Regions from separate parts of the Streptococcus sp. 116-D4 genome, predicted to be linked through region 2. Evidence: predicted binding sites of a transcription regulator. Region 2 holds the regulator's gene; the other holds the start of a gene.
What was found. The regulator NrdR, encoded in region 2, represses ribonucleotide reductase genes. The targets are predictions, from matches to a motif close to ACACNATATATNGTGT.
Positions count from the first base shown of each region.

Region 1: the regulator NrdR is predicted to act here: its motif matches at 4,768-4,783, upstream of nrdH (glutaredoxin-like protein NrdH).

Region 1 covers NZ_AP021887.1:947,518-954,242, reverse strand. Annotated here, with positions in the region: gene UKS_RS04840 (LPXTG cell wall anchor domain-containing protein) at 1-1,701, opposite strand, end outside; gene UKS_RS04835 (YkgJ family cysteine cluster protein) at 1,912-2,409, opposite strand; gene ptsP (phosphoenolpyruvate--protein phosphotransferase) at 2,542-4,275, opposite strand; gene UKS_RS04825 (phosphocarrier protein HPr) at 4,281-4,544, opposite strand; gene nrdH (glutaredoxin-like protein NrdH) at 4,896-5,114, shown strand; gene nrdE (class 1b ribonucleoside-diphosphate reductase subunit alpha) at 5,195-6,725, shown strand, end outside.
Region 2 covers NZ_AP021887.1:474,843-481,567, forward strand. Annotated here, with positions in the region: partial or broken gene UKS_RS02540 (hypothetical protein) at 52-649, opposite strand; gene UKS_RS02545 (ABC transporter ATP-binding protein) at 666-1,361, opposite strand; gene UKS_RS02550 (GntR family transcriptional regulator) at 1,366-1,731, opposite strand; gene nrdR (transcriptional regulator NrdR) at 1,870-2,343, shown strand; gene UKS_RS02560 (DnaD domain protein) at 2,344-3,513, shown strand; gene dnaI (primosomal protein DnaI) at 3,514-4,410, shown strand; gene UKS_RS02570 (NADPH-dependent oxidoreductase) at 4,407-5,120, shown strand; gene der (ribosome biogenesis GTPase Der) at 5,134-6,444, shown strand; gene UKS_RS02580 (hypothetical protein) at 6,528-6,725, shown strand, end outside.

The sequences.
Region 1 (6,725 bases), 470 kb from region 2:
ATTTGGTGTTGGTTTTGGATCCGGAGTTGGCTCTGGATTTGGAGTTGGTTTTGGATCCGGAGTTGGCTCTGGATTTGGTGTTGGTTTTGGATCTGGAGTTGGCTCTGGATCTGGTGTTGGTTTTGGATCTGGAGTTGGTTTTGGATCTGGTGTTGGCTTTGGATCCGGAGTTGGCTCTGGATCTGGTTCTTTCTCATACTCATAGATAACATGAGTTGTACCTTCTTTTAACTGACCTATTTCAGGTGCAGATGTTGAAGAAACACCAACTAGATTGTATTTTTTACCATCTACAGTAATAGAAAACGGACGCTCATCTGCATTTTCAGCAGTATTATAAGTCACAAGATTTCCATCAGATCCATAAATAGAAGTTAATGGTGTGTCTTTATAAGTCTCCTTAATAGATTGATTTGTTCCTTTGATGACATAATCCACCACTACATCTCCATAATGAAGCGTAGAAACATCCTGATCAGCCATATCTTCAAATTCTGAAGCATGGTATTTAACAGAAGGATTATATTTCAATTTAAAAATTTTAACATAATTAAAGAAGGTCTCAGGATTAATATTAACATCATGAGGAATAGTTTTCCAATCACCGTTATTTGGTGTGATATAAGTACTTTGGTTTGAAACTGACCTCATTAGATGATCATTCTGAACATAAGTATCATCTACTAAGCTTGGATTTGCTAGAGCACCATAAGTATTTTTTCCATTGCTGTCTTGATAATATGGTTGCGCTTGAGGATAATCTTCTATAATTTGGCAACCTTCTTCAAATAAACCAAGCGAACCTTCTTGAGAACATTTCCAAGGAAGTCTCACGTCAATTGGTAAGTACTTGATCTTCTTAGCTTCCTCCAAGGGTACGGTCACAGATACACGAAAAGCATTTGATCTCAATGTTTGTGAACTAACAGCATATGTATTAACTTTATCATTCAAATATTCCCGGGCATCTTTATAATTTTCATAATCAGTTACATTAACAACGGAAGGTTTCTTACCAGCCGCTAGTTCTTCTGCAGTTGGAACAATCTCCTTTCCATCAGTTGATTCTATATATTCATTATACGAAAACTCTTTCATAGGAACATTGACATCTACAGGATTTTCATTAGCATCACGTGTTCCGATCAAAGTGAAATCAACTTTAGAACCAACTATTTCTGGTATACGAACACGAACGCCTGAGACTGTTTGGCCATGAGTACTTGAGTGCATTCCTTTAAAGGCTACAGTGTAATTGTAGACGACACTTTTACCATCTTCACTAAAATGTGCTGGAAGTCCTTCAACATTGACGTGACCGCCTTCATCAATGATATTGCTACCATCTGGTTCGCTATCATCGCTAGGGGCAGAGCCAGTTGAAGTCCCCAGAGGATAAGTTGGATATTCTTTCCTTCCAGTTTCAGCTTTGTTATTAGTTGAGATTTCTTCAGATTTAGGTGAGGAAGCATTGGCATCCTCTGTGTCTGATTTTCGTGAGGTGTCACTAATAGGGTCTGGTGCAACCCTATTGTCTACTGAAGAAGTGTTCTCAGCATCAGTTGAATTAGTAATACCTAGTGTCTCTGAAACATTTGCTGATTCACTATTAGTTTCTTCAGCTTGAACTACTGACTGAGAAACCAAATTTAGAGCAAAGACAGACATTGTGATGATGCCAAACTTAGTAAGTTTTTTCATACAGTTTTTCTCCTCAAATGAAAGGAATCATGCATTAGCAAAATCCTATTCATTGATATTTTTTATAACCACTGAGTATTATACCATTTAAACGCTTAATTAACAAACAATTATTTGATAAATTTAACAATATTACATGTTGTTTAGGGAAGAGGAATAATTATTTGATATTACATCTTAAAGTACCTTAAAAACCGAATAAAGCTTCCTTCATTCGATTTTGTCTTTTAACTTTTCAACAAAGAGATAGGCCGCTGGACAGGTCAAGGTATTCTTAATCGTCAAATGGTTAATTTGATGGATTTTTTTGCGGTCAGTGTGGGGGAACTCTCGACAGGCCTTTGGACGAACGTCATAGATGGAACAGAGATTATCTCCTCCTAAAAAGGGACAAGGCATGGATTTAAAAACCTTATCTCCATCTTCATCTACCTGAAGGAACTCCGCTTCAAAAGCAGGTAATTTCATCTTAAAGTACTTAGCAATACGAGTGATGTCTGCTTCCTTGAAGTCAGGCCCCAATGTCTTGCAACAGTTGGCACAGGCCGTACAATCAATCTCTGCAAAGACTTCTTGGTGAATCTGCTGAGCTATCTTATCTAGATTTTTTGGTGGCTTTTTCTTCAAATTAGCTAAAACTTTACGGTGCTCCTTCTGCTTTTGCAAAGCTAGCTGATGGTAGTACTCAATATCAATTTCTTTAGACATGATTTCTCTCTTATTCTATTTGTTTCCCCTATTATATCATGCCTCTGACTCATTGAAAAGTGGACTTTACAAGACTATACTATTCTCGAATGTATCAAAAAACCTTGCAACTAGGTTACAAGGTCAATGACATTAATCGAAGTTAACGTATTCTTTTTGAAGTTCAAGAACTTCTTCCATTGTTGAACACTCTGTAAGGGCACGGTTAGCGTACTCTTCCATCTTAGCAGTGTCCAATTTCTTCATCAAGCTACGTGTACGAAGTACAGATGTTGCTGACATAGAGAATTCATCCAAGCCCATTCCGACAAGAAGTGGAACAGCTTTTTGGTCACCAGCCATCTCACCACACATACCAGCCCATTTACCTTCAGCGTGAGCTGCCTTGATAACGTTATTGATCAAGCGAAGGATTGATGGGTTATATGGTTGGTAAAGGTATGAAACTTGCTCGTTCATACGGTCTGCTGCCATTGAGTATTGGATCAAGTCGTTTGTACCAATTGACATGAAGTCTACTTCTTTTGCAAATTGGTCTGCAAGCATTGCTGCTGCCGGGATTTCAATCATGATACCAACTTGGATGTCATCCGCAACTGCAACACCTTCTGCAAGAAGGTTTGCTTTTTCTTCTTCATAAACGGCTTTAGCTGCACGGAATTCTTTCAAAAGGGCAACCATTGGGAACATGATACGCAATTGACCATGAACAGAAGCTCGAAGAAGGGCACGGATTTGTGTACGGAACATTGCATCTCCAGTTTCAGAAATAGAGATACGAAGGGCACGGAATCCAAGGAATGGGTTCATTTCATGTGGCATATCGAAGTAAGGAAGTTCCTTATCTCCACCAATATCCATTGTACGAACAACCACTGGTTTACCATTCATTCCCTCAAGAACAGCCTTGTATGCTTCATACTGCTCGTCTTCAGTTGGGAAATCTTGAGAATCCATGTACAAGAACTCTGTACGGTAAAGTCCAACAGCTTCTGCACCGTTGTTGTTAACACCTTCAACGTCTTTTGGAGTACCGATGTTAGCAGCCAACTCGAAGTGTTTACCGTCAGCAGTCACTGTTTGAGCATCTTTCAAAAGTGCCCATTCAGCTTTTTGTTTAGCATAAGCTTCACCAGCTGCTTTAAATTCTGCCGCTTGTTCATCTGTTGGGTTGATAATCACTTCACCAGTAATTCCGTTAACGGCAAGGATATCACCGTCTTTCACCACTTCAGTGATGTTATTTGTTCCCAATACAGCTGCAATTTCAAGTGTACGTGCCATGATAGCTGAGTGGCTTGTACGTCCACCGATGTTTGTTACAAAAGCTTTTACAAAGTTTTTGTCCAATTGAGCTGTATCAGATGGTGTCAAGTCATGTGCAATCACAATTACTTCTTCGTTAATAGAAGCTGGGTTTGGCAATTTTTTACCAAGAAGGTTTGCCAATACACGTTTTGTCACGTCGCGGATATCCGCTGCACGTTCTTGCATGTATGGGTTGTCTTCCATACCTTCAAAGATAGTGATGAACATGTCAGTCACTTCTTTAAGACCTGCTTCTGCATTGACTTTCTTAGCACGAATTGTTTCTTTAATCTGACCAATCAATTCTGGGTCAGCAAGAACCATCAAATGAGCGTCAAAAACTTGAGCCGCTTCTTCACCAAGCGTACCTACAGCTTTCTCACGGATAAGAGAAAGCTCGTTTTGAGAAGCTTCAAGAGCTACATCCAAACGAGCCTCTTCTGCGTTTGTATCTTCGACTGAAACAGTCTCGAATGACAAATCCGGTTGAACGAGTAGATATGCTTTTGCAACTGCAACACCATCAGATGCTGCGATTCCTTTAAGCATTTCTGTCATTTTCCTTATGCCAATCCTTCTTTTTCCATTGTTTCTGAGATTGCAGCGATAGCGTCATCTGCATCAGCACCTTCAGCTGAGATAGTTACGTCAGCACCTTGGCCAACACCAAGACTCATAACACCCATAATTGATTTAAGGTTAACTGATTTACCTTTGTATTCAAGAGTGATATCTGAAGCAAATTTGCTAGCAGTTTGTACCAACAATGTTGCTGGACGTGCGTGAATACCTGTTTCTGCCACTACGTGGAAATCTTTAGAAGCCATAGTTTGACTCTCCTTTTGTTCTTTCTTTTTTTGAGTTATATGTGATAACCCTTACAATTTGATATTATATCATCTTCTAGGATTTTTTTCAAGCATTTTATGGGATTTATTCGATTTCCTTTCAGATAACTTGCTGAAAATCTTCTATTCTAGATAACAAAGCACAGGATATAGTTTTCCAAAAAAGCACTTGTAAGATAATTATCACTATTTCACAAAACAAACACTACATATTGTGTTTTGTGAGCTTGACTAGAAAAATAGACCACTATATTTAGTTTCAAATCATTGACAAAAATTTATTTTCTGATATACTAAGAAAGTAATCTATTTTGAAAGAGGAGTTACACAATGGTAACCGTTTATTCTAAAAACAACTGTGTCCAATGTAAAATGACCAAACGTTTCTTGGACAGCAATAATGTCGCTTATCGTGAAATCAATCTTGATGAGCAACCTGAGTACATCGATCAAGTTAAAGAGCTCGGTTTCAGCGCAGCTCCTGTTATCCAAACACCAACTGAAGTCTTTTCAGGTTTCCAACCAGGAAAACTGAAACAATTAGCATAATCTTGGTACATCATCCAGAAGAAACTGCTTCTAGGGCTACCTTAGAGGCCTTTCTTTTGTAATTAGATAAGGAAAATTTTATGGGATTAAAACATCTTGAGGACGTGACTTACTTCCGTCTCAATAACGAAATCAACCGTCCTGTTAATGGACAAATCATGCTTCATAAAGATAAGGAAGCCTTGGATGCCTTCTTTAAAGAAAATGTGGTTCCAAACACTATGGTTTTTGATTCAATCAAGGATAAAATCAACTACCTCATTGAACACAACTACATCGAAACAGCCTTTATCAAGAAATACCGTCCTGAATTTTTGGAAGAATTGTCACAATTTATCAAAGACCAAAACTTCCAATTTAAATCTTTCATGGCTGCCTATAAATTTTATAATCAATATGCTTTGAAAACTAACGACGGTGAACATTATCTTGAAAGTATGGAAGACCGTGTCTTCTTTAACGCCCTTTATTTCGCTGATGGCAATGAAGCTATTGCAATCGATATTGCCAATGAAATCATCCATCAACGCTACCAACCGGCTACTCCTTCCTTCTTGAATGCTGGACGTGCTCGCCGTGGGGAGTTGGTATCCTGTTTCTTGATTCAGGTCACAGATGATATGAACTCTATCGGACGTTCTATCAACTCTGCTCTTCAACTTTCACGTATCGGTGGTGGTGTGGGAATTTCCCTCAGCAACCTTCGTGAAGCTGGAGCTCCTATTAAAGGCTATGAAGGAGCAGCTTCTGGTGTTGTTCCTGTTATGAAGCTTTTTGAAGATAGTTTCTCTTACTCAAACCAATTGGGTCAACGTCAAGGTGCTGGTGTTGTTTACCTCAACGTCTTCCACCCAGATATTATCGCCTTCCTTTCAACTAAGAAAGAAAACGCCGATGAAAAAGTTCGTGTTAAGACCCTTTCACTTGGTGTTGTGGTACCCGATAAATTCTACGAATTAGCTCGTAAAAATGAAGAAATGTACCTCTTCAGCCCTTACTCTGTAGAGCTTGAGTACGGTGTGCCATTCAACTACATTGACATCACTGAAAAATACGATGAACTAGTCGCAAATCCAAAAATCCGCAAGACAAAAATCAAGGCGCGTGATTTGGAAACTGAAATTTCTAAATTGCAACAAGAATCTGGCTATCCTTATGTCGTCAACATTGATACGGCTAACCGTGCAAACCCTGTTGATGGTAAGATTATCATGAGTAACTTGTGTTCTGAGATTCTTCAAGTCCAAGAACCAAGCTTGATCAACGATGCGCAAGAATTCCTTCAAATGGGAACGGACGTTTCATGTAACCTTGGTTCAACCAACGTGGTTAACATGATGACTTCACCTGACTTTGGTCGCTCTATCCGTGCTATGGTTCGTGCTCTTACTTTCGTTACAGATAGTTCACACATCGTAGCTGTTCCTACTATCGACCATGGAAATAGCCAAGCCCACACCTTTGGTCTTGGTGCAATGGGACTTCACAGCTACCTTGCCCAACAACTGATCGAATATGGATCACCTGAGTCCGTTGAATTTACAAGCATCTACTTTATGCTTATGAACTACTGGACCTTGGTTGAGTCAAACAATATCGCGCGTGAACGTG
Region 2 (6,725 bases):
CTGCAAGTGAATTGACATAGAAGTTAGTACTGGTATTGAAGAAAACTCCAATAAATCCAATGACGATTTGGATACCAATGTAGGCTACAATTGACAGTGCGGTACGGTATTCGTTGAAAAGCTGTCCGATGGAGATGGCCAAGTAAATGCAGAGGATTCCTGAGATTGTACTAAGCAGGAAGGATAAGACAGTAAGACCAAAGCCGGTAAAATGTTCTCCAACAAATGATAGAAGAGTAGAAAGTTGAACTTCATTAGAATTTGTTGACAATAACATAATGTAGATACATAGGAGTAAGACAGCAGTGCTAATCACAGACCAGATAAAGGCACCGATTAGTTTGGCTGTGATGATATGGTGTTCGGAAACTGGCAAGGTCAAAGTCAGATAACCTTGACGGTCATAGATACTACCCTTGAAGCGACGGATAATCAAAATCAAGGTTGAAATCCCAAGTGTAATCATCAAGCCACCAAAGACTGTAGCTAGAAAAAATAGCATAGCAGATTGACTTTCTTGGTAAGGTAGATTTTTAAAGGATTGTGTCTGTATTCCGATAAGGGCAGAAAGTGCCAACACAGCACCATAGAGGGCTAAATACCATTTGTTAACATTTTTAAATTCATAACGAACTAAATTCCAAAACATAAATAATCTCCTTTGCTTAGGCCTTAAATTCCTGACGGAAGAGTTGGTCGATGGATTCACCTGACTCATAGCGAATATCATCTACATTTCCTTGACGGACGACTTTTCCATCCTTGAGGAAGACAATCTCATCCAAGATTGGTTCAATGTCTGAAATCAAGTGGGTTGAAATCAAGACAGTCGAAGTTGGCGAGTAGTTGTTGATGATGGTGTTCAAGATATAGTCACGAGCTGCGGGGTCTACCCCCCCGATTGGTTCATCAAGCACATATAGACGAGCATCGCGACTCATAACCAAAATCAGTTGTACCTTTTCTTTGTTCCCTTTTGAGAGTTTTTTGAAACGGCTATTTTCATCAATACCAAGGTCATGAAGAAGACTTTGAGCACGTTCCAGATTAAAATCTTGGTAGAAGGTCTTGAAATAAGTGAGAGCTTCCTTGATCTTCATCTGTTCGTTTAGATAGGTCGTATCAGGTAGATAAGAAACAATTGCTTTAGTTGCTGGGCTTGGTTCCATACCATTGATAAGGATACGGCCTGTCTCTGGTTGCAAGAGGCCATTGATTAGTTTAATCAAGGTTGTTTTTCCTGAACCGTTTGGTCCAAGGAGACCAACAATTTTTCCAGCTGGGATGTCAAGAGAAACATTTTCCAAGGCTGGTGTTGCTCCATAAGATTTGGATACATTTTCAAATGCTAGTAATGACATAGGCTTAAACTCCTTTAATATAATCGCCGACTACGCCTGGTAGTTCTTCTTTTTCATAGCCAAAATGGGTCATGGAGGAAACGAAGTGTTCCAGTTCTTCTTCTGATAATTGTTTGCGCGATTGGGCGATCAGTTCCCTATCCTCAGTTACAAACCGTCCAGTTGTTCGCTTGCTGTAGACAAATCCTTCTCGTTCAAGGTCTGACAAGGCTCTTTGGATGGTGTTGGGATTGACGCCGGCCTCGCTAGCTAGCTCTCTCACGGTTGGAAGTTGTTGATTGGGTTCCAGTGTGTGGGAAACAATCTGAAGCTTGATTTTCTCCATAATCTGCAAATAAATGGGTTTATTGTTATCAAATGTCCAAGACATCACGATCTCCTTTCTATTTACCTTTGTGTTGATCAAATAATACAACAAAACAAAAAACTTGTCAAGCAAAAAGAAGAATTGTTTTGGGAATCGTTTAAAAAATGGTATAATGAAAAGAAAACGATAAGGAGGGAAAGGATGCGTTGTCCAAAATGTGGGGCTACCAAGTCAAGTGTTATCGATAGTCGCCAAGCAGAAGAAGGGAACACCATTCGTAGAAGACGTGAGTGCGATGAATGCCAGCACCGTTTTACAACCTACGAACGGGTAGAAGAACGAACCTTAGTGGTTGTTAAAAAAGATGGCACACGGGAACAGTTCTCCAGAGATAAAATCTTTAATGGAATTATCCGCTCAGCTCAGAAACGTCCTGTGTCAAGTGATGAAATCAACATGGTAGTCAATCGTATCGAACAGAAACTCCGTGGTCGAAATGAAAATGAAATTCAAAGTGAGGATATTGGTTCACTCGTCATGGAGGAATTGGCTGAATTGGATGAGATTACCTATGTACGTTTTGCCAGTGTCTATCGTAGTTTTAAGGATGTCAGTGAGTTAGAGAGCTTGCTCCAACAAATCACCCAGTCCTCTAAAAAGAAAAAGGAAAGATAAATGAAGCCGATTGACCGTTTTTCTTATCTAAAGAATAATCGGGTGTCGCAAGATACCTCATCTCTGGTACAGTGCTACCTCCCGATTATCGGTCAGGAGGCACTGAGCCTTTATCTTTATACGATTAGTTTTTGGGATAATGGTAGAAAGGAATATCTTTTTTCAAGCATTCTTAACCATCTCAACTTTGGGATGGATAGACTGATAAAATCCCTGAAAATCCTATCTGCTTTTAATCTCTTAACCCTCTATCAAAATGGGGATACCTATCAGCTAGCCCTCCATGCTCCTCTTTCAAGTCAGGATTTCTTGGAACATCCTGTTTATCGTAGACTCTTGGAGAAAAAAATTGGTGATGCAGCTGTGGAGGATTTGGGAGTTGAAAGTGCTGATGGTCAAGAAATACCTGTCTCACTTAATCAAGTCTTTCCAGACTTGGCAGAACTGGGAAGTCAAGAAGACCATAGTCTCAAGAAGAAAGTGGCCAACGATTTTGACTTGGACCATTTTCGTCAGCTTATGGCTCGAGATGGGCTTCGCTTTGCGGATGAGCAATCCGATGTCTTAAACATCTTTGCCATTGCCGAGGAGAAGAAATGGACTTGGTTTGAAACCTATCAATTGGCCAAGTCAACAGCTGTTTCCCAGGTTATTTCAACCAGACGCATGCGGGAAAAAATTGCTCAAAAACCTGTTTCCTCTGACTTTAGTCCTAAGGAAGCAACCATTATCAAGGAAGCCAAAAGTAAAACGGCCTTGCAGTTCTTGGCAGAAATCAAGCAAACACGTAAGGGGACCATTACCCAAACAGAAAGAGAACTTTTGCAACAGATGGCTGGCTTGGGCTTGCTGGATGAAGTCATCAATGTTATCTTGCTCCTGACCTTTAATAAGGTGGATTCGGCCAATATCAATGAAAAATACGCCATGAAGGTAGCCAATGACTACGCCTATCAAAAGATTCATTCGGCAGAAGAGGCAGTTCTTCGGATCCGTGAGCGAGGGCAGAAAGCAAAAACACAAAAACAGAATCAGATTGCCCCAGCAAAAACCAATGTTCCTAAATGGAGTAATCCTGAATATAAAAATACGTCATCCGCTGAGGAATTAGAAGAAATGGAACGCCAAACCCTAGAATTATTAGCAAAATTAGATAACGGAGGTGATTAGATGGAAAGTGTCGGAGATGTACTCAAACGTCAACCAAGTCGTTTTCACTATCAAGATTTGGTCCAGAAAATCATGAAGGATCCTGATGTTGCGGCCTTTATCCAGCAAGAATCCCTCAAACAGGACGAGTTGAGCCGTAGTATTTCCAAGTTTAACCAATACATCACTGAGAGAGATAAATTCCTCCGAGGAGATACAGATTATATTGCCAAAGGCTACAAGCCTATACTAGTCATGAACCATGGCTATGCGGATGTTTCTTATGAAGAAACTCCTGAACTAATCGCAGCTGAAAAAGAAGCAGCTATCAAGAAACGTCTCAACTTAATTAATTTTCCATCTAGTCTGAAAAATGTTAGTTTTTTAGATGTTTATCGTGATGATGTTCAGCGTTTAACTGTTCTAAAAAGAATGATAGAATTTGTTAACGATTACCCCAATAATTTGAAAGGTCTTTACTTGTATGGAGACTTTGGTGTGGGTAAAAGTTTCATGGTAGCTGCCCTAGCCCATGATTTGTCAGAAAAACGTGGTGTTTCATCAACGCTCCTCCACTATCCGAGCTTTGTCATCGATGTCAAAAATGCCATTGGTGATGGCAATGTTAAGACCTTGGTGGATGAAATTAAGCTTGCTGAAGTCCTGATTTTGGATGATATTGGTGCCGAGCAATCAACAGCTTGGGTGCGTGATGAAATCCTGCAAGTCATTCTTCAATATCGAATGCAGGAAAATTTACCGACCTTTTTCACCTCCAACTTCAACTTTGAAGATTTGGAGAAGCATTTCGCTAAAGGGAAACATGGAAATGACGAAACCTGGGAAGCCAGACGCGTCATGGAACGCATCCGTTATTTGGCTGAGGAGACTCGTTTAGAAGGAGTAAACCGTCGATGACAGAAACTATTAAACTGATGAAGGCTCACACTTCAGTGCGCAGATTTAAAGAGCAAGAGATTCCTCAAGAGGACTTGAATGAGATCTTGACAGCTGCCCAGATGGCGTCGTCTTGGAAGATTTTTCAATCTTACTCTGTGATTGTGGTACGAAGTCAAGAAAAGAAGGAAGCCTTATTTGAGCTAGTGCCTCAGGAAGCTATTCGCCAGTCTGCAGCCTTTCTGCTCTTTGTTGGTGACCTAAACCGTGCAGAAAAAGGGGCCCGTCTCCATACGGATATTTTTCAACCTCAAGGGGTGGAAGGACTTCTCATTACTTCAGTAGATGCTGCGCTTGCTGGGCAAAATACCTTGCTTGCGGCAGAAAGCCTAGGTTATGGCGGAGTGATTATCGGTTTGGTGCGTTACAAGTCTGTTGAGTTAGCAGAATTATTTAAGCTTCCTGACTATACCTATCCAGTCTTTGGGATGGCACTCGGTGTGCCAAATCAACAGCATGATGTGAAACCAAGACTGCCACTAGAGAATGTTGTCTTTGAGGAAGAATATCAAGAACAGTCAACTGAGGCTATTGAAGCCTATGACCGTGTACAGACTGAATATGCAGGTGCGCGTGCGACTACCACTTGGAGTCAACGTTTGGCAGAGCAATTCGGCAATCCAGAACCAAGCTCGACTCGAGAAAATCTTGAGCAGAAGAAGTTATTGTAGAAAGTGAGAAAACATGGCCTTACCAACTGTTGCCATTGTGGGACGTCCCAATGTTGGGAAATCAACCCTATTTAACCGTATCGCGGGAGAACGCATCTCAATCGTAGAAGATATTGAAGGTGTAACGCGAGATCGTATCTATGCCACAGGTGAGTGGCTCAATCGTTCTTTTAGTATGATTGATACTGGGGGAATCGATGATGTCGATGCACCTTTCATGGAACAAATCAAACACCAGGCAGAAATTGCCATGGAAGAAGCAGATGTTATCGTCTTTGTCGTGTCTGGAAAAGAAGGAATTACAGATGCAGATGAATACGTTGCCCGTAAGCTTTATAAGACCCACAAACCAGTTATCCTCGCAGTTAACAAGGTGGACAACCCTGAGATGCGAAATGATATCTATGATTTCTATGCTCTTGGTTTGGGTGAACCATTGCCTATCTCATCTGTCCATGGTATCGGTACAGGGGATGTACTAGATGCTATCGTAGAAAATCTTCCAAATGAATATGAAGAAGAAAACCCAGATGTGATTAAGTTTAGTTTGATTGGCCGTCCAAACGTTGGAAAATCCAGTTTGATCAATGCTATTTTGGGAGAAGACCGTGTCATTGCAAGTCCCGTTGCTGGAACAACGCGTGACGCCATTGATACCCATTTTACAGATACAGATGGTCAAGAGTTTACCATGATTGATACGGCTGGTATGCGTAAGTCTGGTAAGGTTTATGAAAATACTGAGAAATACTCTGTCATGCGTGCTATGCGTGCTATTGACCGCTCAGATGTGGTCTTAATGGTCATCAATGCGGAAGAAGGCATCCGTGAATACGATAAGCGTATCGCAGGATTTGCCCATGAAGCTGGTAAAGGGATGATTATCGTGGTCAACAAGTGGGATACGCTTGAAAAAGACAACCACACTATGAAAAACTGGGAGGAAGATATCCGTGAGCAGTTCCAATACCTGCCTTACGCACCGATTATCTTTGTATCAGCTTTGACCAAGCAACGCCTCCACAAACTTCCTGAGATGATCAAGCAAATCAGTGAAAGTCAGAATACACGTATTCCATCAGCTGTCTTGAACGATGTCATCATGGATGCCATTGCCATCAACCCAACACCGACAGACAAAGGAAAACGTCTTAAGATTTTCTATGCGACCCAAGTGGCAACCAAACCACCAACCTTTGTCATCTTTGTAAACGAAGAAGAACTCATGCACTTTTCTTACCTGCGTTTCTTGGAAAACCAAATCCGCAAGGCCTTTGTCTTTGAAGGAACACCGATCCATCTCATCGCAAGAAAACGCAAATAAAAAAGTAGAATCTGGAATGACATTTCCAGATTTTTTTGATAGAATAAAGTTGAAGAAAAGGCTATCAAAAGGAGGTATCGATAATGGAACATTTGTTTAAATCCTTGCTTATATTTCCCGTTTTTTACTTTTTCAGCTGGATTGAAAAGGCCAATAGAGATAGTAAATTTTTCCCAATTTTTTTCTATTTTTACTGGATTTATATCACCCTCTATGCTCTTTTTAGCCTTGCTTTGACAGTTTTTTCAGTTCTGTTTTTCAATATCGTCTTGAGAAATGTG